4 regions of the Rhodoferax sp. LS1R11 genome follow, and region 2 is predicted to be linked to each of the others. Evidence: predicted binding sites of a transcription regulator. Region 2 holds the regulator's gene; each other region holds the start of a gene.
The links. Region 2 encodes sigma-54, which starts transcription at its own class of promoters, with help from an activator protein. Its sites were predicted from a motif close to TGGCANGNAANCTGCTTT; they were not measured.

Region 1: the regulator sigma-54 is predicted to act here: its motif matches at 5,139-5,156, upstream of AC097N_RS03820 (PEP-CTERM sorting domain-containing protein).
Region 3: the regulator sigma-54 is predicted to act here: its motif matches at 6,370-6,387, upstream of adh (aldehyde dehydrogenase).
Region 4: the regulator sigma-54 is predicted to act here: its motif matches at 5,586-5,603, upstream of AC097N_RS04405 (pilin).

Annotation. Positions count from the first base shown of each region.
Region 1 covers NZ_JBWMAW010000002.1:249,150-256,662, reverse strand. The annotation lists gene trxA (thioredoxin) at 1-114, opposite strand, end outside; gene purE (5-(carboxyamino)imidazole ribonucleotide mutase) at 221-712, shown strand; gene AC097N_RS03840 (5-(carboxyamino)imidazole ribonucleotide synthase) at 709-1,881, shown strand; gene AC097N_RS03835 (L-threonylcarbamoyladenylate synthase) at 1,896-2,933, shown strand; gene AC097N_RS03830 (OmpW/AlkL family protein) at 2,946-3,617, opposite strand; gene AC097N_RS03825 (SGNH/GDSL hydrolase family protein) at 3,645-4,781, opposite strand; gene AC097N_RS03820 (PEP-CTERM sorting domain-containing protein) at 5,206-5,796, shown strand; gene AC097N_RS03815 (SemiSWEET transporter) at 5,901-6,164, opposite strand; gene dacB (D-alanyl-D-alanine carboxypeptidase/D-alanyl-D-alanine endopeptidase) at 6,252-7,513, opposite strand, start outside.
Region 2 covers NZ_JBWMAW010000002.1:95,443-102,955, reverse strand. The annotation lists gene argS (arginine--tRNA ligase) at 120-1,805, shown strand; gene AC097N_RS03200 (SPOR domain-containing protein) at 1,827-2,504, shown strand; gene AC097N_RS03195 (thiol:disulfide interchange protein DsbA/DsbL) at 2,582-3,229, shown strand; gene lptA (lipopolysaccharide transport periplasmic protein LptA) at 3,408-4,022, shown strand; gene lptB (LPS export ABC transporter ATP-binding protein) at 4,019-4,816, shown strand; gene rpoN (RNA polymerase factor sigma-54) at 4,937-6,541, shown strand; gene AC097N_RS03175 (THUMP domain-containing class I SAM-dependent RNA methyltransferase) at 6,561-7,513, shown strand, end outside.
Region 3 covers NZ_JBWMAW010000011.1:32,138-39,650, forward strand. The annotation lists gene AC097N_RS13780 (hypothetical protein) at 1-70, opposite strand, end outside; gene AC097N_RS13785 (TRAP transporter large permease) at 275-1,837, opposite strand; gene AC097N_RS13790 (TRAP transporter small permease subunit) at 1,919-2,458, opposite strand; gene AC097N_RS13795 (universal stress protein) at 2,647-3,081, shown strand; gene senA (selenoneine synthase SenA) at 3,144-4,349, shown strand; gene AC097N_RS13805 (DUF779 domain-containing protein) at 4,346-4,723, opposite strand; gene adh (aldehyde dehydrogenase) at 4,794-6,314, opposite strand; gene AC097N_RS13815 (substrate-binding domain-containing protein) at 6,574-7,513, opposite strand, start outside.
Region 4 covers NZ_JBWMAW010000002.1:378,174-385,686, reverse strand. The annotation lists gene sucD (succinate--CoA ligase subunit alpha) at 1-208, shown strand, start outside; gene AC097N_RS04430 (TerC family protein) at 330-1,025, shown strand; gene AC097N_RS04425 (Stp1/IreP family PP2C-type Ser/Thr phosphatase) at 1,149-1,934, shown strand; gene AC097N_RS04420 (FHA domain-containing protein) at 1,983-2,639, shown strand; gene AC097N_RS04415 (hypothetical protein) at 2,714-3,070, shown strand; gene AC097N_RS04410 (ATPase, T2SS/T4P/T4SS family) at 3,067-5,463, shown strand; gene AC097N_RS04405 (pilin) at 5,651-6,175, shown strand; gene AC097N_RS04400 (pilin) at 6,275-6,799, shown strand; gene tfpZ (TfpX/TfpZ family type IV pilin accessory protein) at 6,790-7,513, shown strand, end outside.

The sequences.
Region 1 (7,513 bases), 150 kb from region 2:
GCCGATCACCTTGCAGGGGCCGCACCAGGGCGCCCAAAAGTCCACCAGCACGGGGACTTGCATGGAGGCGGCGACCACCTCGGCATCAAAGTTTTCTTCGGTAACGTTCATCATTTTGGGGAACTCGGGTAGGGTTAAGTAAAATTTGATTTTTGATTACTTGCGGGACAGACCGCAGCCGGTGACGCGTAGCGCACTGGCAAGCGCTGTTCTCAACACTATGCACATTCAAATCGGCGTCGTCATGGGTTCCAGCTCCGACTGGGACACCATGCAGCATGCAGTCCACATTCTCCAACAGTTTGGCATCAAGCATGAGGCCCGTGTGGTCTCGGCCCACCGCATGCCCGACGACATGTTCGCCTACGCGGAAGCCGCGGTTGGCCTGGGGCTGAAAGCCATCATCGCCGGCGCGGGCGGTGCCGCCCACCTGCCAGGCATGCTGGCCGCCAAAACCACGGTGCCGGTGCTGGGTGTGCCGGTGGCCAGCAAGCACCTCTCGGGGGTGGACTCGCTGCACAGCATTGTGCAAATGCCCAAGGGTGTGCCGGTGGCCACCTTTGCCATTGGCGCCGCCGGTGCGGCCAATGCGGCGCTGTTTGCCGTGGCCATGCTGGCCAACGACAACCCGGCGTTGCGCGCCAAACTGGATGCCTTTCGTGCCGAGCAGACCGAAGTGGCCCGCGGCATGACGCTGCCCCCCGTGTTATGAGCCGCCAGACCATCCTGCCCGGCAGCGCCGCCAGCGGGCAGCAAACCACGCTGGGCGTGATGGGCGGTGGCCAGCTGGGCCGCATGTTTGTGCAGGCCGCCCAGGCCATGGGCTATTTCACCGTGGTGCTGGACCCCGATGTCATCAGCCCCGCCGGGCTGGTGAGCCACTACCACATTCAGGCCGATTACCTGGACGAGCAGGGCCTGGCGCAACTCATGCAGCGCTGCGCGGCGATCACCACCGAATTTGAAAACGTGCCCGCCCCCGCGCTCATGACGCTGGGCGCCGCGCGCCCGGTGGCCCCAAGTGCCGAGGCCGTGGGCATTGCCCAGGACCGCGTCAAGGAGAAGGCTCATTTTGTGCGCTGCAGCGTGCCCTGCGCGCCCTATGCCGTGATCGAAACGGCCGCGCAATTGGCCGCGGTGACGGACGATTTGTTGCCCGGTATCGTCAAAACGGCCCGCATGGGCTACGACGGCAAAGGCCAGATTCGCGTCAAGACCCGCACTGAGCTGGCGGCGGCTTGGGACGAGCTGAAAAACGTCACCTGCGTGCTGGAAAAAATGCTGCCCCTCAAGGCCGAGTGCTCGGTGATCGTGGCGCGTGGCTGGGACGGCACCTGTGTCAACCTGCCGGTGCAGCTCAACCTGCACCGCGAAGGCATTCTGGCGGTGACCGAAGCTTTTGAAGGAAATATGCCTCTAGCCCAGGCGCAGCAAGCGGTAGCAGCTACTAAAGCGATAGCAGATGAGCTGCAGTACGTGGGGGTGCTGTGTGTGGAGTTTTTCGTGCTGGCCGACGACTCGCTGGTGGTGAACGAGATGGCGCCCCGCCCGCACAACAGCGGCCATTACTCGATGGACGCCTGCGACCTCTCGCAGTTTGACCTGCAGGTGCGCACCCTGGCCGGCCTGCCGCTGGTGCAACCGCGCCAGCACAGCCCGGCCATCATGCTCAACCTGCTGGGCGACTTGTGGGTCGATGGCAAAACGCCCGCCTGGGACCAGGTGCTGGCGCTGCCGGGCACGCATCTGCACCTGTACGGCAAGCTCAATGCCAGCAAGGGCCGCAAGATGGGCCACCTGACGCTCACTGGCGCTACCGTGGCCGAGGTCCGCGTCACGGCGCTGGCGGCGGCGGCCTGCCTCGGCATTGAGGCGTTTTAAGTGTTGCACCGGTCATGATGCTGGATGGATTGGCGGCTGCCTCCGTCGCTGCGGGTGTTGACGCCATCCGGGCAGGCGACTTGCTGGGCTTGCCCACCGAGACCGTGTACGGCCTGGCGGCAGACGCTGAAAACGACGCTGCGGTGGCCAAGATTTTTGTCGCCAAAGGCCGCCCCGCCAACCACCCCCTGATCGTGCATGTGCTGGATGCGGCCAGCGTGGCGCACTTTGCGGCTGAGGTGCCGGACTTTGCCCAACAGCTCATCACCGCCTTCTGGCCGGGTCCGCTGACCGTGATCCTGCCGCGCCGCGCCGGTGTGGCAGCGGCGGCGGCAGGCGGGCAAAACTCGATTGGCCTGCGCAGCCCCTCGCACCCGGTGGCACAGGCCGTGCTCAAGGCCTGCCTGGACACCACGGAACCCGCCCGCAAGCCGGTCTGGGGCATTGCGGCCCCCAGCGCCAACCAGTTTGGCCGCGTCAGCCCCACCACCGCGGCGCATGTGCAGGGCGAATTTGGCGCGGAGCTGTTGATTCTGGACGGCGGCGCTTGCACCGTGGGCATTGAGTCCACCATCATCGACTGCACCCGTGGCGTGCCCGTGCTGCTGCGTCCCGGCGCCATCAGCCGCGAGCAGGCGCAGGCCGTGTGCGGACAGCAAGTGCTATTAAAAGAAGAGCTGGAGGCGCCCGATGCACCTGCGCCCAGGGCCTCTGGCACCCTGGAGTCGCACTATGCGCCCCACGCCAAAGTGCGCCTGATGGACGCCCAAGCCCTGCAGACGGCGCTGGACATGCTGGGGGCGGACATCGACGGCGGTGAAGTCGCTGGCCCCGTCATCGCCACCTATTCACGCGCCATTTTGAAAAGCCGTTCCAGCAGCGTGCTGCGCCGGCGCATGCCGGATGACGCGGCGGACACTGCGCAGCAGCTGTTTGCCGCGCTGCGGGCGTTTGATGCGCAAGGCGTCAAGCTGATCTGGATCGAAACTCCGCCCGACACCCCGGCCTGGGATGGCGTGCGGGACCGGCTGCAACGGGCGTCGGCGGGTTGAGGCCGTGGGCGACTAAAACTTGTAGCCCACCGTGATGCCGTAAGACACGGGGTCCAGCGCAATGTCCATGGTCTGGCCGGTTGAAAAGTGGGTCGTGGTCGTCAACTTGGATTTGGCATAAAACACGTCGACAAACCATTTCTCGTTCACGGCAAAAGTTGCACCGATTTGCGGCGTCAGCACGAACTTCGAATCCACGGTGATCTTGGTCGGCGAGCCACCGGGGTTGGTGGCTGCCGTCAGCTTGCCGCTGCCTGATTCATTGAAGAAATAGGCGTAGGTTGCACCCAGTCCCACATAGGGGCGAAACCTGGCGCTGGCTTCCATAAAACGGTATTGCAGGAACACGACGAACGGCAGGGCCTGCACTTCGCCCACCTGGCCTGCCCCGGCCAGGGCGCCATCGCCGTAGAGCTTGTGTTTGAAAGGCAAGGCCAGTGGCACGTCCACCGACACGTTGTCGGTCAGCATGTAGGTCACGCCGCCGCTGAGTTGGGAGTCCGAACTCACATCGGCCTTGGTGCCCCCCAGAAAGTCAGGCGCGGTCAGAAAACCGCTGGTCACTTGCGGTGCAATGGTGGTGACGCCTGCGCGCACCATCCAGGTTCCGGCTGTCTGGGCAAAGCTGCTGGTAGCGGCCAAGGTGGCAGCGGCAACGGCGAGGAACTTCAATTGGTTTTTCATGAGGCAGTTTCCTTGACGTTCGTTGGGTTAGAGCCAGCCGGCCAGGATCATTTCCTTGGTCACGAGTTGCGCCAGCAGCTTGTAGCCGTAAGGGGTGGGGTGGACGGCGTCGGCAAACAGGTAGCGGGAGACATCGCCCACATTGACGTTGGTCAGGTTGCAAATCAGGGAACTCCCCAGTGAATTGGGCGACGGTGTGGCCAGGTTACAGGCGGTGCTGGTCACGTTGCTCAGGTCGTAGCTTGCGGGATTGGCTGCCTGGTTGCGGTTGTCGGAGTAGGCGTCGACCAGGCGCACGCCCGCGGTGCCTGCCAGGCCTGCTTTCAACTGCGCGTTGAAGGTGGCCGACATCGTGTTGATGAGACCTTGTGTGGCGGCGTCCTGGGCGTAAGCAAACGGGGTTTTGCTGACATCGGGCACGTTGACCACGGCGACGTATTTGGCCCCTTTGCCCACGATCTGCGTCTGTACGTAGGCGGCCAATTGCGCGCCAGCGGTTCCCATTGCCGTGACAGCTGCGGTCGAGGCGGTGTTGGTCGCTGTGGCCTGGTCCATGCCGCCCCCCATCAGCGAGGCGACCGTGGGTGCAATGGCGGCGAGGTTCAGAAACACGTCGTTGCCCCCGGCCATCACGGTGACCAGTTCTTTGCCACTGAAACTGCCGCCCACTGCGGCCAAATGGTTGCTGATTTGTGTCACCACGGGCACCGTGAGCTGACCGAGCGTGGCGTTGGCGCCGCCCAGCAGTTTGTTGCCAGGTCCGACCGGGTGGGTGACCCGCGAGCCGCCCTGCGCGTAGTTCAGGCAACCGGCGTGGTTGGTGACCGGCACGCTGAAGCCGTAATTGACATCGCCATCCAGTCCGGTTTGTGCCGAACAGGGCGCAGCCTGGCCGATTTGGGCCGCAATCAACGCCGTCCAGTTTTTGCTGGGGACGGGGCTGGTGCCCGTTGCGCCTGCAATGCCATTGACGGTGTAGAGGCCACCGCCCAAAGCCGCGACCGTGCCCACCTTGTAGGTGCCCACATCACTCAGGCTGTCGCCAAACGACACCAGGGAGGTGAATTTGACGGCGTTCGACTGGTCGCCATCGCCGCCACCGCCACAGGCGGCAACGAGGAGGGCTGCGCCCAACGCTAGCGGGAGTGATTTGAACTGTTTCATGCAGGGCTCCAAAATGGATTTTCTAAAATAGAACGGTCGTGCTATTTCAGATCCTGATCATAAATCTCAAATCAAACGATGCAAATTGGGGTTAACCCCTTCGCTACCTTGCCAGTGACCCGTGCCTCTCCGGATGCCGCCGTTGGCGTCCACATAGCCGGTTAGCGTGGGCATCGAATGGTCTGACCAAAAGCGCAAGTTCAAAGTGGTAGATGCCTGCGTACAGTCTTATCCGACAATTTGAAGTTCTCATGGCGTAATTTTGACTGTCGAGAATTTTTACATTCAAGATGCTTGCTATGCATTTAATTTCTTTTAAATGTCGTAAGTTATTGATAATTATCATGAAGTGATTGTGGGCGCACTAATTGCTTTAGTCTGAACTGCTGTAGGCAATTACCCAAATCACGAAAAGTTTCCACAAATGAAAATCAAAGCACTGATCGCCGCAATGGCACTGTTCACAGGCCTCACTGCGAACGCGGCAATTGTCAGCGCCTCACAAAATCAGACCGTTAACGGTCAGGACTTCACCTTTGCGCTCGCAACCCCAGCCCATGCCGTCAATACCGGCTCCAAGCTGAGTTTGACGGTTCAGGGCGATTTCAACGGTGAAGATGGCGAGTTCGTGACACTGTTCATTGAAGGCGTCAACATGGGCACGTTCGGCGCTGCGTCTGCTGGCGTCTACGATGTTGTCGACTACCGCTCCGGAACCAACAACTTCAATGCACTGAAGTTCAGCTTCGACTTTCTGCTGGCCAGCGGCCTAACCAGCGCTTACTTGGCTGACGGCGACATTGACGTGCTGGTCGACTTCAACTCCGGCGTGACTGCCAACTGTGGCTGGTCCAATAGCCAGAACTGCATCACCAATGTGGGCACTTCGCCATTTGCAAATGTCGCATTCGACTACCAAACCGCGGTTGTCCCTGAGCCCGCATCGCTGGCGCTGGTTGGTTTCGGCCTGTTCGGCTTAGCAGTTATCCGCCGCCGCAAGTCAATGGAAGGATGATGCTTGCCTGCATCGAAGCTTAAACGGGGCTAACGCCCCGTTTTCTTTTGGCGATGCCCATTCTGCGGCTAACCCCTTTGCCACCCGGGCAATGGCGCGCGAGTCTATCGATACCGCAGTTTCATCCCCAAAATCACGCTGGCGAGCGCCAGGGTGATGGCGTTGGCGATCACGATGGGCCAGGCGGCCAGCATCACGCCATACACCAGCCAGCCAGCTGAGCCGATCGTGAACACGCTGTACATGCCCAGCGAGATACCGCGCACATCGCGTGTTTGAAAGGTGTGCCAGGCCTGGGGTACAAAGCTGGCGGTGGTGAGAACGGCTGACACATAGCCGATAAGTTCAACGGTAGACGGGATGGACATGGTGGGGACGCTGGGGGCTAAAAGGTGTTTGATGAAAAGGTCGAAAAGGTCGAAAAAAGGCGCAACAAGCGGAAATGGGATGTCTGTTCAATTGTCCTTGGCCGCCCAGTCCACCAGCGCTTCAAACGCGGGTCGGACTGCATTGGCGTTGGGGTGGTTGGCAATGGCCACCAGCACATAACGTTTGCCACCGCTGGCGTCCACATAACCGGCCAGCGCGGTCACATCGCGCAGGCTGCCGGTTTTCAGGTGGGCGCTGCCCTGGGACAGGGTGCGGCTGCGCTTGAGCGTGCCGTCGACCCCGGTGATGGGCAGGGACGACATCAGCTCGGGCATCACGGGTGAGGCGTAGGCGGTTTGCAGCAGGCGTGCCAGCGCCTGGGCGCTGATGCGCTCCTGGCGCGACAGGCCGGAGCCGTTGTCCAGCGTGGGCGCGTCGTCCGTGCCGATGCGGTTTTTCCACCATTGGCGCACCACCTCGCGCGAGGCCTCGCGGGTGGCCAGTGGCGCCTGCAGGCTGAGCGTCAGGAACACCTGCTGCGCCATCACGTTGTTGCTGTATTTGTTGATGTCCCGGATGACCTCGGTCAGCGGGGGCGAGGTCATTTCAAAGGCGGGCGTCAACAGGACGCTGGATGGCGCGGGGACCTGTCCTTCATGCACGGTGCCGGTGAGCTTGCCCCCCATGTCGCGCCACAGGCCTTCCACCGCGCGGGCGCTGAAGCTTTTGGGATCGGCATAGGCCACGGCCCACACTTTTTCATTGCAACTGGCCGGGTAGCTGCCGTTGAAGCGGATGCGTGTGGGATCGGAGAAATCCGCCTTGAGCGCGGCGCGGTAATCGCCGCACTCGGCGTTGCCTGCGTTGTTGCCATTCGACAGCGGCACGCTGGTCTGCATCTGCACGCCCGCCAGCGTGGGTTCGATCTGCACCTGCGCCGTGTTGGCCGTGCGGTCGGGCACAAAGGTCATGACGACCGACTTGAAATTGAGCAGCAGGGCGTCGGGCGTGGCGTTGTAGGGGCGCAGCGGGTCGCCGTCAAAGTCGGCCGGGTCGGCGGTGATGGCCTCGAACGCGCTGCGGTCCAGCACGATGTCGCCCGCGATGTGGTGGATGCCCAGGCCTTTCACGCGGCGCAACAGCAGCCACAGGCGCTCGACCACCAGCTTGGGGTCGCCCTGGCCCTTGATATACAGGTTTCCAAACAGGGTGCCGTCGCGTACCGCGCCTTCCACAAACACCGGCGTGCTCCAGGTGAAGGCGGGGCCCAGCAGGTCCAGCGCGGCAAACGTGGTGACCAGCTTCATGACCGAGGCCGGGTTGACGGGCACGTTGGCGCGGTGGCTCA
Region 2 (7,513 bases):
GATCCCGGGCGATATTCCAGCATAGAACACCCTGTTTGGCAAACCCGGCGGCAACGCCTTGTGACAATGTTGGCGGTATGTCCATTTTTCGGGTCTGGCGTGCCTCGTAAAATCGACGGATGCTGTCTGTAAAAATTGAATTACTCGAATCCCTGGCGCAAGCCCTGGAAAACCTCTCACCCGGCGCCGGTGCCAAAGCCGCCTTTGAGTCGCCCAAAGTCGCGGCCCATGGCGACTTGGCCACCACCGCTGCCATGCAACTGGCCAAGCCGCTCAAACTCAATCCGCGCCAACTGGCCGAGACCCTGCGTTCGGCCTTGCTGGCCGCGGTGCCCTATCAGCGCTGGGTCGAGGCCATTGACATTGCCGGTCCCGGCTTTATCAACATCAAACTCAAACCCGAGGCCAAACAGCAGATCGTGCGCGAGGTGCTGACCCAGACCACCACGTTCGGTGCGCAGGCTCCAACGGGCCACCGCATGCTGGTGGAGTTCGTGTCGGCCAATCCGACTGGGCCGCTGCATGTGGGCCACGGCCGCCAGGCCGCCCTGGGTGACGCAATTTGCAACCTGTTTCAGACCCAGGGCTGGGACGTGCACCGGGAGTTCTATTACAACGACGCCGGGGTGCAGATCGGCACACTGGCCAACAGCACCCAACTGCGCGCCAAGGGCTTCAAGCCGGGCGACGCCGAGTGGCCCGAGCTGGCTTACAACGGGGACTACATTGCCGACATTGCCACGGACTTTCTGGCGAAAAAGACGGTCAAGTCAGATGACCGCGAGTTCACGGCGTCAGGCGATGTCGAGGCGCTGGACGATATTCGCCAATTTGCCGTGGCCTACCTGCGCCATGAACAAGACCTGGATCTGCAGGCCTTCTCGGTCAAGTTTGACAACTACTACCTGGAATCCAGCCTGTACACCAGTGGCAAGGTTGACGCGGTGGTCCAGCGCCTGCAGGACGCCGGCAAGACCTATGAGCTGGACGGCGCGCTGTGGCTCAAGTCCACCGAGTACGGGGACGACAAGGACCGCGTCATGCGCAAAGGCGACGGCAGCTACACCTATTTTGTGCCTGACGTGGCCTACCACATCACCAAGTGGGAGCGGGGCTTTGAGAAGGTGGTCAACATCCAGGGCACCGACCACCACGGCACCATCGCCCGCGTGCGGGCGGGGCTGCAGGCGGCCAATGTGGGCATCCCCCAAGGGTACCCGGACTATGTGTTGCACACCATGGTACGGGTGGTGCGTGGGGGCGAAGAGGTCAAAATCTCCAAGCGTGCGGGCAGCTATGTCACGCTGCGCGACCTGATCGAGTGGACCAGCAAGGATGCCGTGCGCTTCTTCCTGCTCAGCCGCAAGCCTGACACCGAGTACACCTTCGATGTGGACCTCGCCATTGCCAAGAACAACGACAACCCGGTGTACTACGTGCAATACGCCCACGCCCGCATTTGTTCGGTGCTGGCGGCCTGGCGCGAGAAGGACGGCGGCGATGCGGCGACGCTCAAGGATGTGGATCTCTCCGCGCTGCAAAGCCCGCAAGCCCAGGCGCTGATGCTGTTGCTGGCCAAGTACCCTGACATGCTGACTGCTGCGGCGGTGGACTTTGCGCCGCACGATGTCACTTTCTACCTGCGCGAACTCGCTGCTTGCTACCACAGCTACTACGATGCCGAGCGCATTCTGGTCGATGATGAAGCCGTCAAGCTGGCCCGTCTGGCGCTCGTCGCCGCGACGGCGCAGGTGTTGCACAATGGTTTGGCCGTGCTGGGTGTGAGTGCCCCGCAAAAGATGTAAACAAAGAGAGAGAGACAGCGAATGAAACAGCAACGTGGTGGAACCATCCTGGGGTTCATTGTTGGGGTTGTGGTCGGTTTGGCTGCGGCGTTGGCCGTGGCGGTCTATGTCACCAAAGTCCCGGTCCCGTTTGTCAGCAAATGGCAAAGCCGTACGGCCGATATGGATGTGGCCGAGAGCAAAAAGAACAAAGACTGGGACCCCAACACCCCTTTGTATGGCAAGAACCCGGCCAAGCCCATCACACCCGCTCCGGCTCCGGTGACTGAGACGGCGCCAGCCGACGGAGCGGCGGTGGTTGCGCCTCCTGTGGCTGTGGTCAAGGCCAAACCGGCTTTTACGGCGGCCTCAGACGCTGCCCCCACGACAGCTCCGAAAACGAAAGCTGACGTGAAGTCGGCCAGCAGCGTGGACCCCTTGGGCGATCTCGCCAAGGCCAAGTCCTCTGGCGCGACCGCTGAACCATTCACCTACTTCGTGCAGGCGGGCGCATTTCGCACCCCCGAAGACGCAGAAAGCCAGCGTGCAAAATTGTCTCTCAGTGGCATAGAAGCCCGGGTGACCGAGCGTGAACAGGCCGGGCGGGCCGTGTTTCGGGTGCGGGTCGGGCCTTTTGACAAAAAGGACGAAGCCGAACGAACCAAGGAAAAACTGGACGCCGCCGGGATGGACACCGCGTTGGTCCGGGTACAGCGTTAATCCCCCTGAACGGTGCGAAGTACCGAACTTATCGTCGCCATCCTGATCCGATATCTTTTTGTTTGGAGTATTTGAAGATGAAACGTCGTGAATTTTCTCTGGCTTGCAGTGCGGCTGCAGGGGCTGCACTGGTTCCGTTGGCTGCCCAGGCGCAAGCGAAGCCGCCTGAGGCAGGTACGGATTATCTGGTGGTGGAGAAGCCCGCTGCCGTCGAAGCCAAGGCCGGGATCATCGAGGTTGTTGAATTCTTTTGGTACAGCTGCCCCCATTGCAACGCCTTCGAGCCCACTTTTGACGCCTGGAGCAAGCGCGTACCCAAAGACGTCATGGTGCGCCGGGTGCCGGTCGCGTTCCGTGACGACTTCGTGCCGCAGCAGCGCCTGTTTTATGCCCTGGAGGCCATGGGCCTGATCGACAAGCTTCACAGCAAGGTGTTTGCCGCGATTCATGTGGAAAAACAAAGCCTGGACAAGGTCGGCCCCATCGGAGACTGGGTGGCCAAGCAGGGCGTGGACAAGGCCAAGTTCCTGGAGCACTTCAATTCCTTCTCCGTCTCCACCAAAGCGTCTCGCGGCACCCAGTTGCAAAACGCCTACAAGGTGGAAGGCGTTCCCGCCCTGGGCATTGGCGGGCGTTTTTACACCGATGGCTCGTTGGCCAAGAGCATGGAGCGCGCACTGAAAGTAGCTGAGCACCTGATGGCAGGCATTCGCACGGGCCGGTGATCACCTCATTCGCTGAACTGGCCCGGGTGGCAGGGCGTTCAGCCGGGACGCCGTTGCGGCTAAGCGACAGCTCGTGTCTGTCAAGCAGATTCAGGCATTTGTGACGTAACAGGCTTGAGTCAACGCTTACCGTCGTTACAATCCAAAGGCAACGTATTAATGCAAGATTCGTGCCTTTATGAAATCATCACTTTCCTCTCTGCTTTTGATCGCGGCGCTGGCCCTTTCGGGGGGAATCGCGCACGCCGACAAAGCGGACCGCAACAAGCCCATGAATGTGGAAGCTGATACCTTGCGTTACGACGACGCCAAGAAGACCAGTGTCTTCACCGGCGGCGTGGTCTTGACCAAGGGCAGCATCGTGATTCGGGGTACCAAAATTGAGGTTCGCCAGGACGCCGAGGGTTACCAGTTCGGGCTGGTGACTTCGGAGCCCGGCAAGCTGGCCTACTTCCGGCAAAAACGTGAAGGCCTGGATGAGTACATCGAAGGCGAAGGCGAGACCATCGAGTACGACAGCCGGGCCGACACCGTCAAGTTCATCAAAAAAGCGCAGCTGCGCCGCTTTCAGGGCACCAAACTGAACGACGAAATGACCGGCGCCGTTATTTTCTACAACAATAGCACAGACGTTTTCACGATTGATGGCTCAGTGGCCAAGGCCAGTCCGGGCACGCCAGCCGGGCGCGTGCGTGTCATGCTGACACCCAAGTCGGACCCTGCTGCGGCCAACGGCGCAAGCCCTTCGCCGGTGCTGCGCGCCAGCCCGACGCCGGAGGAGCCGAAAAAGTGACGAACGACGTCTCTGTGGCCGAGGCCTCGTCTCGGGCCGATGGCCTCAACGGCGAAAGCCGGCTTGTGGCCAGCCACCTGCAGAAGTTCTATGGCAGCCGCAAGGCCGTCAAGGACGTGTCGCTGACGGTTCGAAAAGGCGAGGTGGTGGGCCTGCTGGGTCCCAACGGTGCGGGCAAAACCACGTCGTTCTACATGATTGTGGGCCTGGTGCGCGCCACCTCGGGTGACATCACCATTGATGGCCAGTCCATCGAGCACATGCCCATTCACCGGCGGGCCCGCCTGGGGCTGAGTTACCTGCCGCAGGAAGCCTCCATTTTTCGCAAGCTCAATGTGGAAGACAACGTGCGCGCCGTGCTGGAGCTGCAGCGCGACGAGGCCGGCAAACCCCTGGGCAAAGCCGAGATCGAGAAACGTCTGACCGAGCTGCTGCAGGAGTTGCGCGTGGACCACCTGCGGGAAACGCCCGCCCTGGCGCTGTCCGGTGGCGAGCGGCGCCGGGTTGAAATTGCCCGCGCGCTGGCTACCCAGCCCCGGTTCATTCTGCTGGACGAACCGTTTGCCGGGATTGACCCGATTGCCGTGATCGAGATCCAGCGCATCATCAGTTTTTTGAAAGCCCGGGGTCTGGGCGTGCTGATCACCGACCACAACGTGCGCGAAACCCTGGGCATTTGTGATCACGCCTACATCATCAGCGACGGCACCGTGCTCGCTGAGGGCACACCTTCCGAGATCGTCAACGACGCCAACGTGCGTCGGGTCTATCTGGGTGAACACTTCAAAATGTAGATATATGGCCCCCACGTTTGTCACTGCGTGTACTGCACTGCCCCCCGAGGGGGGCTGGCCTTGCTTGGGGCGGCCCGGCGCGGCGGCCTTTACTCACGCGCCCGACACTGCGGTGAGCACATGAAGCAAGGTCTTTCCCTCCGTGTTTCGCAGCACCTGGCGCTCACGCCGCAGTTGCAGCAGTCGATCCGCCTGTTGCAACTCTCCACGCTGGAGCTGAGCCAGGAAGTCGACCAGATGCTGGACGACAACCCGTTTCTGGAGCTGGGCGCAGACCAGCCGGTGCGCGAGGAGTTTGGTCTGGCGCAGGCCGATACGCCCGTGCGCAATGACGATCTCAATGCCGAAGCTGCTACCAATACTGTAGCTGACTACGCAGTAGAGACGAGGGCTACAGGCGAAAATGATACTGAAGTCACGCCGCTGTCCGCCGACGACGGCCAAAGTTGGGAAGGCGATGGCAGCGCCTCCCTGTCACCCGACGACAGCGAGTGGGGTGGCGATGCCAAGCCCAGCACCAACAACCTCAACGGCAACGAAGACGCCGATGTGACCGAGATGGCGCGCACCCAGGAGTCGCTGCAAAGTCATTTGCACCGCCAGGCGCTGGCCTTGCGTTTGAGTGAGGAAGACCGCGCCGCCCTGCGATTTTTGATCGAGTCCCTGAACGACGACGGCTACCTGGAGGACACACTCATCTCGCTGGCCCAGGGCCTGGCCGGGGACGGCGATGCCGAGCAGGTCGAACAACTGGTGCACCATTTCACGGTGGCGCTGTCGCTGCTGCAAAGCCTGGAGCCCGCGGGGGTCGGGGCGCGCCATCTGGCCGAGTGCCTGACCTTGCAACTGAAGGCCTTGCTGGCCAGGGCGGTGACGGACCCGGCCTCCCGACAGTTGCAGTCGGTCCTGAAGGTGGCCTTGCGCATCTGTGCCCAGCCGATGGACCTGCTGGCGCGACGCGACGTGAAGCGACTCGTTCAGGTGTGCGCGGTCACCGATGCCGCCGTGCGCGAAGCCATTGCGCTCATCGCCCGCCTGGAGCCCAAGCCGGGCCGGCGGTTTGTGAATGTGGAACGCAACATCGTGGTGCCCGATGTGCTGGTGGTCAAGGTCGGCAAGGGCGCTCAGGCCAAATTCCAGGTGCGGCTCAATGCCGAGGTGATGCCCCGCCTGCGGGTGCATGACATCTACGCCAACGCGCTCAAGCAGCACAAGGGCGGCGGTAGCGAGTCGTCCAACTTTGCGGCGCTGCAGCAGCGGCTGCAGGAGGCGCGCTGGTTCATCAAGAACATCCAGCAGCGCTTTGACACGATTTTGCGGGTCAGCAACGCCATTGTGGAGCGTCAAAAGAGCTTCTTCACCCATGGTGAACTGGCCATGCGCCCCTTGGTGCTGCGCGAGATTGCCGACGAGCTGGGCCTGCACGAATCGACCATCAGCCGGGTGACCACGGCCAAGTACATGGCCACGCCGTTTGGCACGTTTGAGCTCAAGTATTTCTTTGGCTCCGGCCTGGGCACCGACTCGGGCGGCAACGCATCCAGCACCGCAGTGCGCGCCCTGATCAAGCAATTCATCAGCGCCGAAAGCGTGACCAAGCCGCTCAGCGACAACCAGATTTCCGAGATGCTCAAAGAGCAGGGCATCGACTGCGCCCGCCGCACGGTGGCCAAATACCGCGAAGGTCTGCGGATTGCCCCCGCATCCTTGCGCAAGGCGCTGTAGCGCCTTTATCCAGAACACCATGAACCAACTTCAATTATTTTTGCCCTGCGCCGCCGGCGTCGAGGACTACCTGGCGCCCGAGATTCTGCGCATCACCGGCTTGCCGCCAGGCTGCGTGACCAAGCAGCGCGGCGGCGTGGCCGTGCGCACCTCCATGGCGCATGCCATGCTGCTCAATCTGTACAGCCGCCTGGCCCAGCGCGTGCTGGTGCTGCTGTCCTACACCGAGTACCGTGGCGAGCAGGACCTGTACCGCGCCGCCAGCGAGGTGGCGTGGGAGCGCTGGTTCACGCCGAAGGAAAGCATCAAGGTGGAGGTAACGGCGCAACACAGCCCGCTCACCTCGTTGAACTTTGCGGCGCTCAAGATCAAGGACGCGGTGTGCGACCGGTTTCGGGAGACCGCGGGCGGTGTGCGTCCGGACGTCAACACCCAGTGGCCCGACGTGCGTATTTACACCCACCTCACCACCGACCACTGCTCGCTGTACATCGACACCTCGGGCGAGCCGCTGTTCAAACGTGGCTGGCGCGAGGACAAGGGGGATGCGCCCTTGAAGGAAACCCTGGCCGCGGCCATGATTGCCGCCAGTGGCTGGGCCGATGGCGACGAAGATTTGCAGCCCTTGTACGACCCCTGCTGCGGCAGCGGCACCGTGGTGATTGAGGCGGCCCAGATCGCGTGCAACATCGCGGCGGGCAGCCGTCGCCGGTTTGCGTTCGAAAAGTATTTGCCCTTCCGCCGCGCGGAGTGGGAGAGCCTGAAACAGGAAGCGGCGGATGCCGAGGTAGTGCGCGAGCCCGGTCAAAAGCCCATTATTTTTGGCAGCGACGTGGCCCACCGCATGGTCGATTTCGCCCAGCGCAATGCGCAGCGCGCCGGGGTGGCCGACGTCATCGAGTTCCGCGGCGGCGATGCCTTGCAGCGCATGCCCCCGGTAGACGGCGGTGGCGTGATGCTGCTGAACCCGCC
Region 3 (7,513 bases), on a different contig from region 2:
TCTGTTGCAATGCTGTGCTGTCCAGCGAAGTTGTGCCGCGCAGGATATGCCATTCTGTAAAGACCATCATGCCCAGGGCCGCCAGTAGCCACCCACTGGACTGCAGCGTGAGTACCAATATCCCATCAGCCCACATCTGCCAGGTCCAGCCTGCAGCCAGTGTCACAAGGAGCACTGCAATGACCTTGAAAGGCGTTGAAAACGCGCTGCATACAAGGCGCCCGCCTGACGGGTTGAACATGAATTTCGGTGAATCGTTCACAGTCAAATGCACTTATTTTTTGAAGAGATCATCGATCTTTTTCTGCTCATCAGCCGCTGTTTTTTCAGCTTCTTTTTCAGCAGCCTCAGCATCCTCTGGCGTACCTTCTGCTGACGGTTGTAATTCACCTGATTTCATTGCTGCGCCTTGCACAGGTTCATCAGCAGGCATTTCAATCGTGACCTTGTCAATGTCAACGACAACGTCCTTATCGAGAAACATGGTGACGGACTGTGGCACGAAGATCACCACGAAAACCAAGATGATTTGCATGATGACCCAAGGAATGGCGCCCATGTAAATATCGTTCGATTTGACGGGTACGGGAATGCGTTTGTCTTTGAAAAGAGTGTCTGCAATACCACGCAGGTAAAACAATGCAAAGCCAAACGGCGGGTGCATAAAACTGGTCTGCAGGTTGACACATAGCAGCACTCCAAACCAGATCAGGTCAATGCCCATCTTGTCTGCCACCGGGGCAAGCATGGGTACGATGATGAAGGCAATTTCAAAGAAGTCGAGGAAGAAGGCCAGAAAGAAGACAAAAACGTTGACAACGATCAGGAAGCCGATTTGGCCACCTGGCAGACCTGTAAGCAAGTGCTCGACCCACTTGGCGCCATCCACCCCTTGAAAAACCTGACTGAACACCCTTGAGCCAATCAATATGAAAACGACCATGGCGGTCAGCCGCATGGTGCCGGACATTGCCTCCCAGATTAAGGCTTTGGTCAGTCGTTTTGACATTGCAGCCAGAATCAATGCGCCCACGACACCCATGGCGCCCGCTTCTGTCGGCGTTGCAATGGCGGTTTCCTGAAGCGGCAATCCACCCATGGAGCCGAGCACCGTAAAAATCAGAACGGCCGAGGGCACGATGCCGCGCAAACATTTCCTCCAGAGTGCCCAGCCATTCAGCGTTCGCTCTGTGACGGGAATCGCCGGCAGATAGGTCGGCTTGATTCTGGTCAGCATGAATGTGTACAGTGCAAACATGCCTACCTGCAGCAACGATGGCCCCCATGCCCCCTTGTACATATCGCCCACTGGACGACCTAACTGGTCAGCCAGTACCACCAGAACCAGTGACGGCGGGACCAGTTGGGTGATGGTGCCCGATGCAGCCAACACCCCGGTGGCATAACGCATGTTGTAGTTGTACTTCATCATGACCGGAAGTGAGATCAGCGCCATAGCGATCACCTGTCCCGCTACTGTGCCTGTAATTGCGCCCAGAATGAAGCCGACGATGATGACTGAATAGCCAATACCGCCGCGTTTGGGGCCAAAAAGCTGGCCCATGGAGTCCAGCATATCCTCAGCCAATCCGCATTTCTCCAGAATCGTTCCCATGAACGTGAAGAAGGGAATCGCCAGCAGCAACTCATTGTTCAATATTGAGAAGATTGAAATCGGCAGGTTGCCCATGAATGCGGCCGGAAACCAACCCATTTGTATCGCGTAAAAGCCACTGGCCAGGCCCAGTGCCGCCAGCGAAAAGGCGACCGGAAAGCCGATCAACATGATGACCACCAAGCCCGCAAACATGACGGGTGGGAAATTTTCCATTTGCATATCTAGTTCCTGAATCTCAAATCGGGGGAGTGGGCTTGACGCGCTGCTGGCGTAAGACGACCAGGTGGCGAAAAAAAGACCTTACTGCAGGGGCTTTTCGTAATGTGTGTCCATCTGGAAATGGCCTTGGAGGTACGCAATGCGCTTGATAATTTCAGCCAGCCCTTGCATCAGCATCATCGCGAATCCCAGAGGCAGTGCCATCACTGCAGGCCACCGGATCAGCCCGCCCGCATTTTGCGACATTTCGCCCGACATCAGGGCATTCATGAAATATGACCAAGACAGGTAGAGCAGAAGGGTGACTACGGGCAGCAAGAAAACGACGAGCCCAAACAAGTCAACATACACAGGCCGGTTGCCCTTCAGCTTGCCGTAAATCAGGTCCACGCGGACATGCTCATTGAGTTTGAGCACAATCGGCGCACCTACCATCACCATGTAGGCAAACAGGTACCACTGAATTTCGATGAAGGAGTTAGAACTCCAGTCAAACCCGTACCTCACAAAGGCGTTTGCCGCGCTGATCAGGGCTGCGAAAAGTACAGTCCATGACGCCAATACGCCAAATTTTTCGCTGATCCAGTCCATGCCGAGCGCGAATTTCAATAAGGCTGCCACAGTTATTCTCCAATAGTCATTTATAAATAGCCGCACGATGCTTCATCGTCACGGTCAACGCGTGGATGGTGCCTGAAAGCCCTGTTGAAAACCTGACGCTTGATCTCAGTGTTTACCCTTGGTTTTGCTCAAGGTGATCTGTCCCAAGGATAAGATGGCTCAACTTAGAAAGAACTTTGAGCCCCACCATGTTTAAACACATTCTCTTACCCACCGACGGTTCAGACTCCTCCATGCGTGCTGTTGAGAAAGGCGCAGAGCTGGCGCGCGCCTTAGGTGCTGACGTCACTTTGATGACGGCTATTGAACAATACCCGGTAGGCATGATGGGTAGAAGCTATCGTGCAGAGGATAACCCCATGCATCAGGCAGCTCGGGATGCGGCACTCCATTGGCTGGCCGCAGCGCAAGCCGTTTTAACGAAATACGCTATCCAGGCCAAGCATTTAATATTGCAGGACCGCAGTGTTTACCAGAGCATTTTGGAGGCCGCTGAAAAATCGGAAGCCGACTTGATCATCATGGGTTCTCACGGGGCTGGAGCCTTGGAGCGCCTTTTGGTGGGCAGTCAGACTCAGCGGGTGTTAGCTCACACAAGTATTCCTGTGCTTGTGTTGCGTTAATCCCCTATCTTTTTGTGTCTACTTTTCCTGTATCCCTGGTATCAAATATAGATTCACCAGCCATGCGACACGCCAGCGGCGACTTGCTTTCGCTGGCCCTCATGGACGCACGCAATCACACCTTGCATTTGATCGGGCAGTATGAAGCCGCATTGGGGTCTCCACGTCTGACGGTGCCTTGTCTGGCTGAACTCAACCCACCCTTGTGGGAGCTTGGGCACATCGGCTGGTTTCAGGAGTGGTGGCTAGGCCGCAATCTTCAGCGCCATCTGGGGCGGCACTGCGACCCTTCCGGACCCCGATTGGCCTCCATCGAGCCGCACGCTGACCGATGGTGGAACTCATCGCAGGTACCGCACGACAGACGATGGACACTTGATTTGCCGGATTTGTCCGGCCTTAAATCCTATCTGCTGGACACGCTTGAATCCACGCTGGACCTTCTGGAAAAAGCCCCGGACGAGGACAATGCGCTGTACTTCTACCGGCTGGCGCTGTTTCATGAAGACATGCATGCCGAGGCCCTGATTTACTCAGCACAGACGCTGGACTTGCCCTTGGGCTTGAACATGCCGGGCCCGGGCCCGGCGCGGGAGCCCTTGCTGGTGCCCGCCACGCGCTGGCAACTTGGCCGGGATGTGGACCCTGGTTTCGCATTCGACAACGAGTGTCCAGCCCACGAGGTCCCGGTGCCTGAGTTTGAGATTGATGCGCAGGTGGTGACCTGGGCGCAATTCGTGGAGTTTGTGGATGATGGTGGCTATGATCGCCCCGAATTGTGGCACCCCCAGGGTTGGCAGTGGGTTCAGGGCAAGGCTTCCGCTGGCGAACACCGGGCGCCTCGCTACGTGGACCAGATTGGTGTGGCCAGTGGTGCGGTGATGCAAACCCGTTTCGGAACGCTCAGGCGCATGCAGGGCGGCCAGCCCGTGATGCATGTGAGCTGGTGGGAAGCTGATGCCTGGTGCCGATGGGCGGGGCGACGCCTGCCCGCCGAGGTGGAGTGGGAGGTGGCTGCGCACACCGCAGGGCGGCGTGGCTTTCGATGGGGTGAGGTCTGGGAGTGGACTGGGACCACTTTCCGGGGCTACCCCGGGTTTTCTGCGGACCCCTACCGCGACTATTCCGAGCCCTGGTTTGACACCCACAAGGTGTTGCGGGGCGCCTCTTTTGCGACGCGCGCCCGCATGAAGCACCCGAAATACCGCAATTTCTATGCGCCTGGGCGCAACGATATCTTTACCGGCTTTCGGTCTTGTGCGCTCTAGCTACCCCGGTTCGCGTCTTCTGCCAAAACTTCGGCCAGTTCTGAATCGCTGAACACCCGTGAGCGGGTGTGAAAGGCTTTGCCTTCCGGTCCTTCAAGCGAGAACGTGCCGCCGTGGCCGTCGATCACGTCGATGATCAATTGCGTGTGCTTCCAGTACTCATATTGCGATTTTCCGATGTAGAAAGGGCATCCGCCGATGTCCCCCAGGTACACATCACCGGCACCCATGGTGATTTCGCCGGGCAGGTAGCAATTGGCCGCGCTGTTGTCGCAGCAGCCGCCCGATTGATGGAACATGAGGTTGCCATGTTTTGTCTTGAGAAACTCGACCAGTTCGAGTGCCGCGTCGGTCGCAATGACTTTTTCAACCATGTGAATCTCCATGTAAAAAGGGGGGCGGTTGCCCGCCCCCTTTGGGATTGAACCGTTGCGTGGCCCGTGATCAGAAAAAGCCGAGTTTTTGCTCGCTGTAGCTGACCAACAAGTTCTTGGTCTGCTGGTAGTGGTTGAGCATCATCTTGTGGTTTTCGCGGCCCACGCCTGATTCCTTGTAGCCACCAAAGGCTGCGTGTGCCGGGTAGGCGTGGTAGCAGTTGGTCCACACACGGCCTGCCTTGATGGCACGGCCCATGCGGTAAGCCACATTGCCGTTGCGGCTCCACACGCCGGCACCCAATCCGTACAAGGTGTCATTGGCGATTTCAAGCGCTTCGGCCTCGTCCTTGAACGTGGTGACGGCCAGCACGGGTCCAAAGATTTCTTCCTGGAAAATGCGCATCTTGTTGTGCCCCTTGAATAGGGTGGGCTGCACGTAGTAGCCACCCTCCAGGTCACCACCCAGGTGAGCCTGGCCGCCACCGATCAGCAGCTCAGCGCCTTCCTGCTTGCCCAGGTCCAGGTAGGACATGATCTTGGTCATTTGCTCTTTGGAGGCTTGTGCACCCATCATGGTGTCGGTGTCCAAGGGGTTGCCCTGCTTGATGGCCGCAACACGTTTGAGGACGCGTTCCATGAACTTGTCATAGATCGACTCTTGAATCAACGCACGTGACGGGCAGGTGCAGACCTCGCCCTGGTTGAAGGCAAACAGCACCATGCCTTCAATCGCTTTGTCCAGGAAGCCGTCGTCCTTGTCCATCACATCGGCAAAAAAGATGTTGGGTGATTTGCCACCGAGTTCCAGCGTGGCAGGAATCAGGTTGTTGGCAGCGGCCTGGGCGATCACACGGCCTGTGGTGGTGGAACCGGTGAACGCGATCTTGGCAATGCGGCGGCTGGTGGCCAGAGGCATGCCGGCTTCGCGCCCATAACCGTTGACGATATTGAGGACACCCGGTGGCAGCAAGTCGGCAATGAGTTCGGCCAGGACCAGCAAGCTGATCGGGGTTGACTCGGCAGGCTTCAATACCACGCAGTTGCCCGCACCAATGGCAGGCGCCAGTTTCCAGGCGGCCATGAGGATGGGGAAGTTCCAGGGAATGATCTGACCGACCACGCCCAGGGGTTCCTGAAAGTGGTAAGCCACGGTGTCGCCATCGAGGTCGCTCAAGCCGCCTTCTTGTGCGCGCACGCAGCCTGCGAAATAGCGGAAGTGGTCGACCGACAAAGGAATGTCGGCGTTCAACGTTTCGCGAATGGGTTTGCCGTTGTCGATGGTTTCTGCGTAAGCCAGAAGTTCGAGGTTGGCCTCAATACGGTCGGCGATCTTGAGCAGAATGTTGGAGCGCTCGGTGGGGGAGGTACGGCCCCATTGGTCGGCCGCTGCATGGGCCGCGTCGAGTGCGAGGTCAATGTCTTCGGCGGTGGAGCGTGCTGCCTGGGTGTAGACCTTGCCAGAAACGGGGGTGATGACGTCGAAATATTCACCTTTGAGCGGAGCAACGAATTTGCCGCCGATGAAGTTGTCGTAGCGAGCTTTGAATGCGATTTTTGCGCCGGCGGTACCGGGAGCTGCGTAGATCATTGTGTGTCCTCGTTGTTGATAATTTTTCAAAGTTTTCCCTTGCGGGCCAATCTCTATATCAAGTCTCGTGCCAACACACGGCAAAGGCGTAAGTCGCTTGATTTCAAACAACTTTTGTCATGCATGACACCGCCAGGCGCCGACTTGGCATTGCTCCAAAAGGAGACACACTGTCACAGTCCTCAACAAATGACGCGGCCTGCAATAGGCATGTCATTTCATAGGTTCGTGTCGCAAAATTGAGGTAAAGATCAGTACGCTAGACCTCGTCGTGTGCATGTGCTTTTTGCTGTCGGTAGTCCCACCACGGCAGCACCCGGCGCATAGACAAAACCTCTCCGCTTTGCAGGGCAACATGGCCCGGAATCCTGGCGATTTCCTGCTGCCACTCGGTCGTTTTCAGCAGCGTCAAAAGGGCCTGAATGCAGGGTTGCACCAGCGCCGACTTGAGGCAGACGAGGTGGTAACGCTCATCGGCCAATGGCACAAAGTCAAGGCCGGCGCGACGGGCGGCTACTTCAATACCCAGCCCTGCATCGGCCTGACCTGATGCCACGGCATTGGCAATGGCGGCATGCGAGGGCTCCGTGTGCTCATACCCATGGATGTCAATGGCAGCCAAATGGGCTTGCACCATCAACTCTTCCAGAATCACGCGCGTGCCTGCCCCCAAGGCGCGATTGGAAAAACGGGCGCGCTGGCGAGCGATGTCTTGCAGTGATTGCAGACCCAGCGGGTTTCCCTTCGCCACCATCAGTCCCTGCGTGCGCTGGGCAAACCCGATGATCTTGTGCTGGCCAGGCTGCAGCAGCGGTTTGTAGGTGCGCTCGGTCAGCGTTTTGCTGCCTGTGTTGTGCAAGGTGTGAAAGCCCGCCATGACGCAGCGGCCTTCGTTGAGGGCGCGAATGGCGTCCACGCTCCCGGTAAAACGGATGTCCAGATGCAACTGGCCGCGGCCCTGGCGAGGGCCCTGCATCAGGGCATGTTCGCGCAAGGCGCTCAGGGCGTCATCGTGGCTTGCGTACAGCGTGACGACGTGGCTGGAGTCGTCAAAGGCCACGGCGAATGTTCGTTCAAGTTCGGCGCGCAGGGCTTCTATTTGGGGGGCCAGGCGGGCCTGGGCCTGGCGCTCGGCCCACATCAGCTTGGCGCCGAATTCGGTCAGGCGCGCTGATTGGCCTTTTTCCCACACCACGAGT
Region 4 (7,513 bases), 280 kb from region 2:
TTGGTGCAAGCTCAACATGAAGAAGCCCATCGTCGGTTTCATCGCGGGTGTGACTGCTCCTGCAGGTAAGCGCATGGGCCACGCCGGTGCCTTGATCTCTGGCGGCGCCGACACGGCCGATGCCAAACTGGCAGTGATGGAAGAGTGTGGTTTCACGATCACACGCAATCCATCCGAAATGGCCAAGTTGCTCAAAGCTTTGCTGTAATCTGTCGAGGGCGCCTCATTTGGGCGCCCCTGCGGTTATCCACAATAGAAAGCCGGATTTCCTGAGGGAAAATCCGGCTTTATTGTTTGTATGCCTTGGGCATTGATAAAGAAAGATTACCGTGGAAGAATTCCTAACCGCTCATTTTTGGCTCGCCGTCGGTCAGATCATCATGATCGACATCCTGCTTGGCGGCGATAACGCCGTCGTTATTGCTCTGGCTTGTCGGCAATTGCCCGCAAACCTGCGTACCAAAGGCATTTTGTGGGGAACGGCAGGCGCCATCGTGCTGCGCGTCATCCTCATTGCTTTTGCCCTCACTTTGCTGCAGGTTCCTTTCCTGAAGTTGGTAGGCGCTGCCCTGTTGTTGTGGATTGGCGTGAAGCTGCTGGCACCTGACGAAGAGGGCCATTCCGACATCAAGGGCAGTGACAAGCTGTGGGCGGCTGTCAAGACGGTGATCGTGGCTGATTTGGTCATGAGTATTGACAATGTCATTGCCATTGCGGGTGCGGCCACGGGCGCGGGCAGTCAGCACCAATTGCCTTTGGTTATCTTCGGCCTCCTGGTGAGCATTCCCATCATCATCTGGGGTAGTCAGCTGGTGCTCAAGCTGATGGATCGATTCCCGATCATCATCACGGTCGGTGGCATGCTGCTGGGTTGGATTGCGGGTACGATGGCGCATAGTGATCCGGCCGTTGTCGATTGGTTGCCGCAAACCAAAGTATGGAATTATGGTTTGGGCATTGCTGGTGCACTGGGGGTGTTGCTCATGGGCGTCGTCTTGAAGAAACGGGCGCAGTCAACGGCTTGACCGAGTAGCCTGCCGTGAGGCACTGTCGATAAAATATAGGGCTGGACAGGTTCGCCCCCGAGTCGGGGGTGGGCTGTATTATTAAGAGGTCATGCAATTGCCTCAAACTCAGCCTGAGACTCAATGAACTACAAATTCGTCGCGCAAACTGATCCGGGACGCGCCCGTGAAAACAACGAAGACTCTGTAGTTTTTGACATCGATGCCCACATTGGCGTGTTGGCCGACGGCATGGGGGGGTACAACGCCGGGGAGATTGCCAGCGGTATGGCCACTGCGTTCATCAAGACGGAATTGGCCGGTTGGCTGACCGAGTTTGGTGGACAGGCGAAGGCGGCGCAAGTCAGACGAGCCATTGAGGTGTGTGTTGACAACGCGAATCGGGCCATTTTTGATGCGGCTAACGCGAACACCCAGTACGCGGGGATGGGAACCACCCTTGTGGTTGGCCTGTTTCAGGGGGCCCGGTTGATGTTGGGGCACATTGGTGACTCCCGTTGCTACCGCTGGCGCGGCAACGAGCTGGTACAAATCACCAAGGACCATTCCCTTCTGCAGGAGCAGATTGATGCGGGATGGCTGACGCCGGCTCAAGCCGCCACCGCAACCAACAAGAATCTGGTGACACGGGCTTTGGGCGTTGAAGAGACGGCATTGCTCGAATTCAATGAGTACCATGTCATGGAGGGTGACCTCTACCTGATGTGCTCCGACGGGCTCTCTGATATGGTGGACGATTCAGACATAGCAGCGCTTCTTCGAAATGGTGCGTCTCTGGAGCACATCGCGGCAAAACTGGTCCTCATGGCAAATGAAAATGGCGGACGGGATAACATCACAGTCTTGTTGGTCGAAGCAGTGGGCTCGCATGAAAAGCGCGGTTTAATATCCAGACTGCTTGGAAAGTAACAAGCCCATGGGTTATCCAACAACAAATTTCAGGAACAGGAGTCGGTCATGCCAAAAATGATCGTTTCGATCGACGGCGTCGTCATCAAGGAAGTCCAGTTGACGAAGGACAAAACGACCTTGGGTCGGCGGCCGTACAACGACATTGTGATAGACAACCTGGCCGTGAGTGGTGAGCATGCCTTGCTGCAAATGTCAGGGTCAGAGGTTTACCTGGAAGACCTGAACAGTACCAATGGCACTTACGTGAATGGCAAGGCGGCCAAGCGGCAGTTGCTGCAAAACGGTGACACGGTTGAGGTCGGCAAGTACAAAATCAAGTTTGTGAGCGATGTGGCTTCTGAAGGTTATGAGAAGACCATGATGTTCAAGCCAGGCGGCGTAACGCCCGCCTCTGAGCCTGCATTTGCGTCGCATGAATCCCGGTCAGCCGGTCTGGAGGCCCTTCATGCGGCCATCAAGGTGCTATCGGGCGCTGCTGCGGGCAGGGAAATGCCTTTGACCAAGGTGGTCACCACGGTGGGCAAGCCCGGGGTTGCCGTGGCTGCCATCACCCGGCGTCACCATAGCTATTTTGTTCACCATGTGGAAGGCGCGGGTAATCCGTCACTCAATGGTGCTGCGATTGGCGTGGAGCCTGTGGCATTGAAAAATGGGGATTTGATCGAGTTGGCCGGTACCCAAATGCAGTTCGTCCAAGCCTGATCAGGGCTGGATACAACGGCTTGCGTTGCTTTTGCTGCTCTGCGACCGGATTTAAGGCATAGCGAGGAGCCGCAATGAAAGTTCGTGTATTGGGCTGCTCAGGCGCCATTTCCAAAGGGTGCCGAACCACGTCTTTCCTGATCGATAGCGACATGTTGGATGTGGCCATGCTGGTGATCGAAACGGCCTTCAGCAACCGCGAACAAGTTCTGGCCAGGCAAGGCTTGCATTTGTCGCCTAGCGTCCTGGCTGAAGAGTTGGATTGCATCGCTCAGGGAAAGAAATTCCCGGTTTACATCACGCATACCAAGCCCGCCGAAACCGAGGTGATCATGTCCGAGATTCAGCGTTTTGATCAAAACCCGGCTGCGGGCAGCGGGGTGGCGCATGACATTCGCTGGCTGCGGGCTGGTCAGGAGTTCGAGGTATGAGCGCAGTCTTGAAGCCCGGGGGATCGGACAAAAAACCAGAGGCTTCTCTTGAGAGGCGCGGCATGACATTTGAGGCGCTATTTTACAAACAGCTGCAACAAGTCACCGCCCGTATCCACGAGACCGATAACGTGGACCAAATCATGCTGGAGGCCAGCCAGGACATTTGCAAACTCTTCAATGCGGACCGGTTGACCCTGTACGCCTTGAATGGAGACCGCTCGGCCATCGTTTCCAAAGTCAAGACGGGGCTCAATAGCAGCCAGAACCTCAAACTGCCCATCACGCCCCAAAGCATTGCGGGCTACGTGGCGTTCAGCCAAAAGCTGGTCAATATTGCGGATGTTTATGACGATGAGGCGCTCAAGCAGCTTCATCCCTCTCTGACCTTCCTGAAGGAAGTGGATCGGCGATCGGGTTACCGAACCCGGCAGATGTTGGTGGCCCCCATTCTGGAGGGCAATACCCTTCAAGGCGTGCTGCAGGTCATTAACAACAAAAGTGGACATCCCTTTGGTGAACTGGAGGTAGAGGGTGTCTCGCAGTTGTGCAAAACACTGGCCACCGCCATTCGGCAGCGCGTGCAAAAAGCCAGTGAGGGCGTGCGCGCCAAGGCGACCAAATACGACGGTTTGATTGCCGATGGCGTCATGACATCGCCAGAGCTTCAGCAGTGCCTGCAAGAAGCGAGAGTGGATGGCAAGCCCGTAGAGCACGTGCTGATTGCCAAGTACATGGTTCGCCCGGCGCAAATTGGGCCGTCACTGGCCAAATTTTTTGGCGTCGCCTATGAACCCTTTGCCCCCAGCCGAATTCGTTCGGAAATACTGCACGGCTCCCTCAAGCGCGAGTTCATTGAGGAGCAGGGCTGGATTCCCCTGGAGGAGTCGCCCGAAGGTCTGGTCATCATGTGCGTGGACCCGGAGGCGGTGCGCGGCGCGCGCGTCGTGCCGCAGGTCTTCCCCCGCGTGACCAAATTTGTGTACCGGGTGACCACGCAGGCTGAGTTCCACGACACGCTGGCGCAAATATTTGGCGCCGGAATCGAAGGGGGCTCTATTGACGAGCTTCTGGCCGAAATGGACGGCCCCCCCATTGACGACGGCTTCAATGACGACGCGCTGGAGTCGGCCGCGGCGGACAACGAACTGGTCAAGTTCGTCAACAAGGTGATCATTGACGCCTACCACCAGAAGGTGTCGGACATTCATATTGAGCCGATGCCGGGCAAGCTGAAAACCGGCATCCGGTTTCGCATTGACGGCACCTTGATGCCGTACATCGAGGTACCCTCGCATTTCCGTCAGGCCATGGTGACACGCCTGAAGATCATGTGTGACCTCGACATCTCGGAGCGCCGCAAGCCACAGGACGGCAAGATCAAGTTCAAGAAATATGGCCCGATTGACATCGAACTCCGGGTCGCCACCATTCCTTCCGCTGGAGGGGTGGAAGACGTGGTCATGCGGATTTTGGCCGCCGGTGAGCCCATTCCGCTGGACAAGCTGGGCCTGACCCCGCACAACAAGGACCGGGTCATCAAAACGATTGAGAAACCCTACGGCTTGTTCTATGTGTGTGGTCCTACGGGTTCCGGCAAGACCACCACGCTGCACTCCATCCTCAAGCACCTCAACACGCCGGACACCAAGATCTGGACCGCCGAAGACCCGGTGGAGATCACGCAAAAAGGGCTGCGCCAGGTTCAGATCAACCGCAAGGCCGGGATTGACTTTGCGTTGATCATGCGGGCCTTCCTGCGGGCCGACCCCGACATCATCATGGTCGGTGAATCGCGCGACAAGGAAACTGTGGCGATGGGCGTGGAAGCCTCACTTACCGGTCACCTGGTGTTTTCGACCCTGCATACCAACTCGGCACCCGAGTCCATCACGCGCTTGCTGGACATGGGCATGGACCCCTTCAACTTTGCCGATGCCTTGTTGGGCATTCTGGCGCAGCGGCTGGCCAAAAAGCTGTGCGACTGCAAGGAGTCGTATGTGCCTGACGCCGAAGAGCTGCGTCTTTTCGCGGTCGAATATGCCGACGAACTCCGGCACTCCGTCGCCTGGAAAGCTGACTACGAAGGCGAAATCCGGAAGCTGATCGACAGCTGGCACAAACTGTACGGTCAGGATGGCCAGATCAAGTTCTACCGCCACGTGGGCTGCGACAAGTGCAACAAGACCGGCTACAAAGGCCGCATTGGCCTGCATGAATTGCTCATTGCTTCTGACGACGTCAAAAAGCTCATTCAGGAACGCGCCCGTGTGGCCGAGATTTTTGCCGCTGCGGTGGAAGGCGGCATGCGCACCCTGAAGATGGACGGCATGGAGAAAATCATGATGGGCCTGACCGACATCAAGATGGTTCGGTCAGTCTGCATCAAGTAAATGACAAAAATGGCGTGACAAAAATGTCGCGTCAGGTCTTGTAACCAACTCAGGTCGTCATGTTTCTAACGAAATGTGACGTGTTTGGTCCAAAAACAATCAAATTTGGCGTTTCAAAGACTTGGCACAGTTACTGCTGAATATGAACGTCTCTAAGTTGATTTCGTTTTTACCCAAGGAGTTATTCATGAAACGTTCCATGCAAAAAGGTTTTACCCTGATCGAGCTGATGATCGTGGTTGCGATCATTGGTATTTTGGCTGCAGTGGCTTTGCCTGCTTATCAGGATTACACGGTTCGTGGTCGTGTATCTGAAGCCATGGTTGCGGCTTCTGCTGCCAAGCTTAATGTGGTTGATATTTTGGCGAATGGTAAATTTACTGCGGTCAATGGTTATAACCAAGGGTTCACCACTCCGACAGCCAGCCCCAATTTGACGTCAGTTGCCATTGCCGCAACAACTGGGCAGATCACTGTGACCACTACACAAAAAGCGGGTAACGGAACATTGGTATTTGTTCCTTACACAGGCGGTGCTGCTGGTACGGTTAATTCCGGTACTGCGCTGCCTGACGCCACGGCTGCATTCACACCTCCGACGGATGCGACGAAATGGCAATGTTTATCTGCTACTGTTGGCCTTGTTATATCGCCTGCGCCAACAGCTGCGGCTACACTCCCTGCGCGTTTTGCCCCGAGTGAGTGCCGTTAATTAATCCGCAGATTAAAAAAGAGCGTTACGACGCTCTTTTTTATTGAAGTTCGTAGGTGAATTGGTTGGAAGTATGTTTTTATAGGTAAGAGGCTATTCATGACGCGTTCTATCCAAAAGGGTTTTACCCTGATCGAATTGATGATCGTGGTTGCGATTATTGGTATTTTGGCTGCCGTGGCTTTGCCCGCTTATCAGGATTACACGGTTCGTGGTCGTGTATCTGAAGCCATGGTTGCGGCTTCTGCTGCCAAGCTTAATGTGGTTGATATTTTGGCGAATGGTAAATTTACTGCGGTCAATGGTTATAACCAAGGGTTCACCACTCCGACAGCCAGCCCCAATTTGACGTCAGTTGCCATTGCCGCAACAACTGGGCAGATCACTGTGACCACTACACAAAAAGCGGGTAACGGAACATTGGTTTTTGTTCCTTACACAGGCGGTGCTGCTGGTACCGCCAATTCCGGCACTGCATTGCCCAACGCGACCGCTGCGTTCACTCCGCCAGCTGATGCGACGAAGTGGCAATGTCATTCGGCGACGGTCGGGTTAGCTATTTCGCCAGCTCCAACAGCTGCGGGCACTCTCCCTGCACGTTTTGCTCCGAGTGAGTGTCGTTAATCAATCCTTGGATTCTCAGTGAGCGTTTCGACGCCCGTATTCTGATCAATAAAGTATGCAGTATTGATCAGCCTCAAATTCACAATGCCCGAATGAATTTCAGAAACCGCTTCAAATCAGCCAGTTATGCCGCACTATTGCATCTCCTAGGCAGCATGATCGTTGCGGCCGTCGCAGCGTCTTTGGTGTTCGGTCTGTGGTATCCATATCCGTATCGGGAGCTTTCGGGCGGCGATGAGTTGTTTTTGCTGGTTGTTGGCGTAGATGTTGTCTGCGGCCCTTTGTTGACTCTAGTGTTGTTTAGCCCAAAAAAAACGCCTCTAGAGTTGTTTCGTGACTTGACGCTTGTGGGTTTGATTCAGCTTGCCGCCCTGGCTTATGGAATGTGGACGGTCGCCATTGCTCGTCCGGTTTTTCTGGTCTTCGAATTTGATCGTTTTCGCGTCGTTAGCGCTGCAGAAATAGAACCGAATAGTCTTAACGCTGCTGCACCTGATTTTCGGCATCTCGGCTATATCGGTCCGAAAATTATTGCGGCACGGGTAGCGAGGCCTAGTGACGAGGACTATCTTCAGAGCATCAATCTATCTCTGAACGGGATTTCCCCCGCTCTAAGGCCTAGCGCTTGGCGGCTTTACGATTCAGTTCGCGATGCCGTTCTGGGCAAGAGTCGCGCTTTGAAGCTGCTGAAAATGCGCTACCCTGAGCATATGG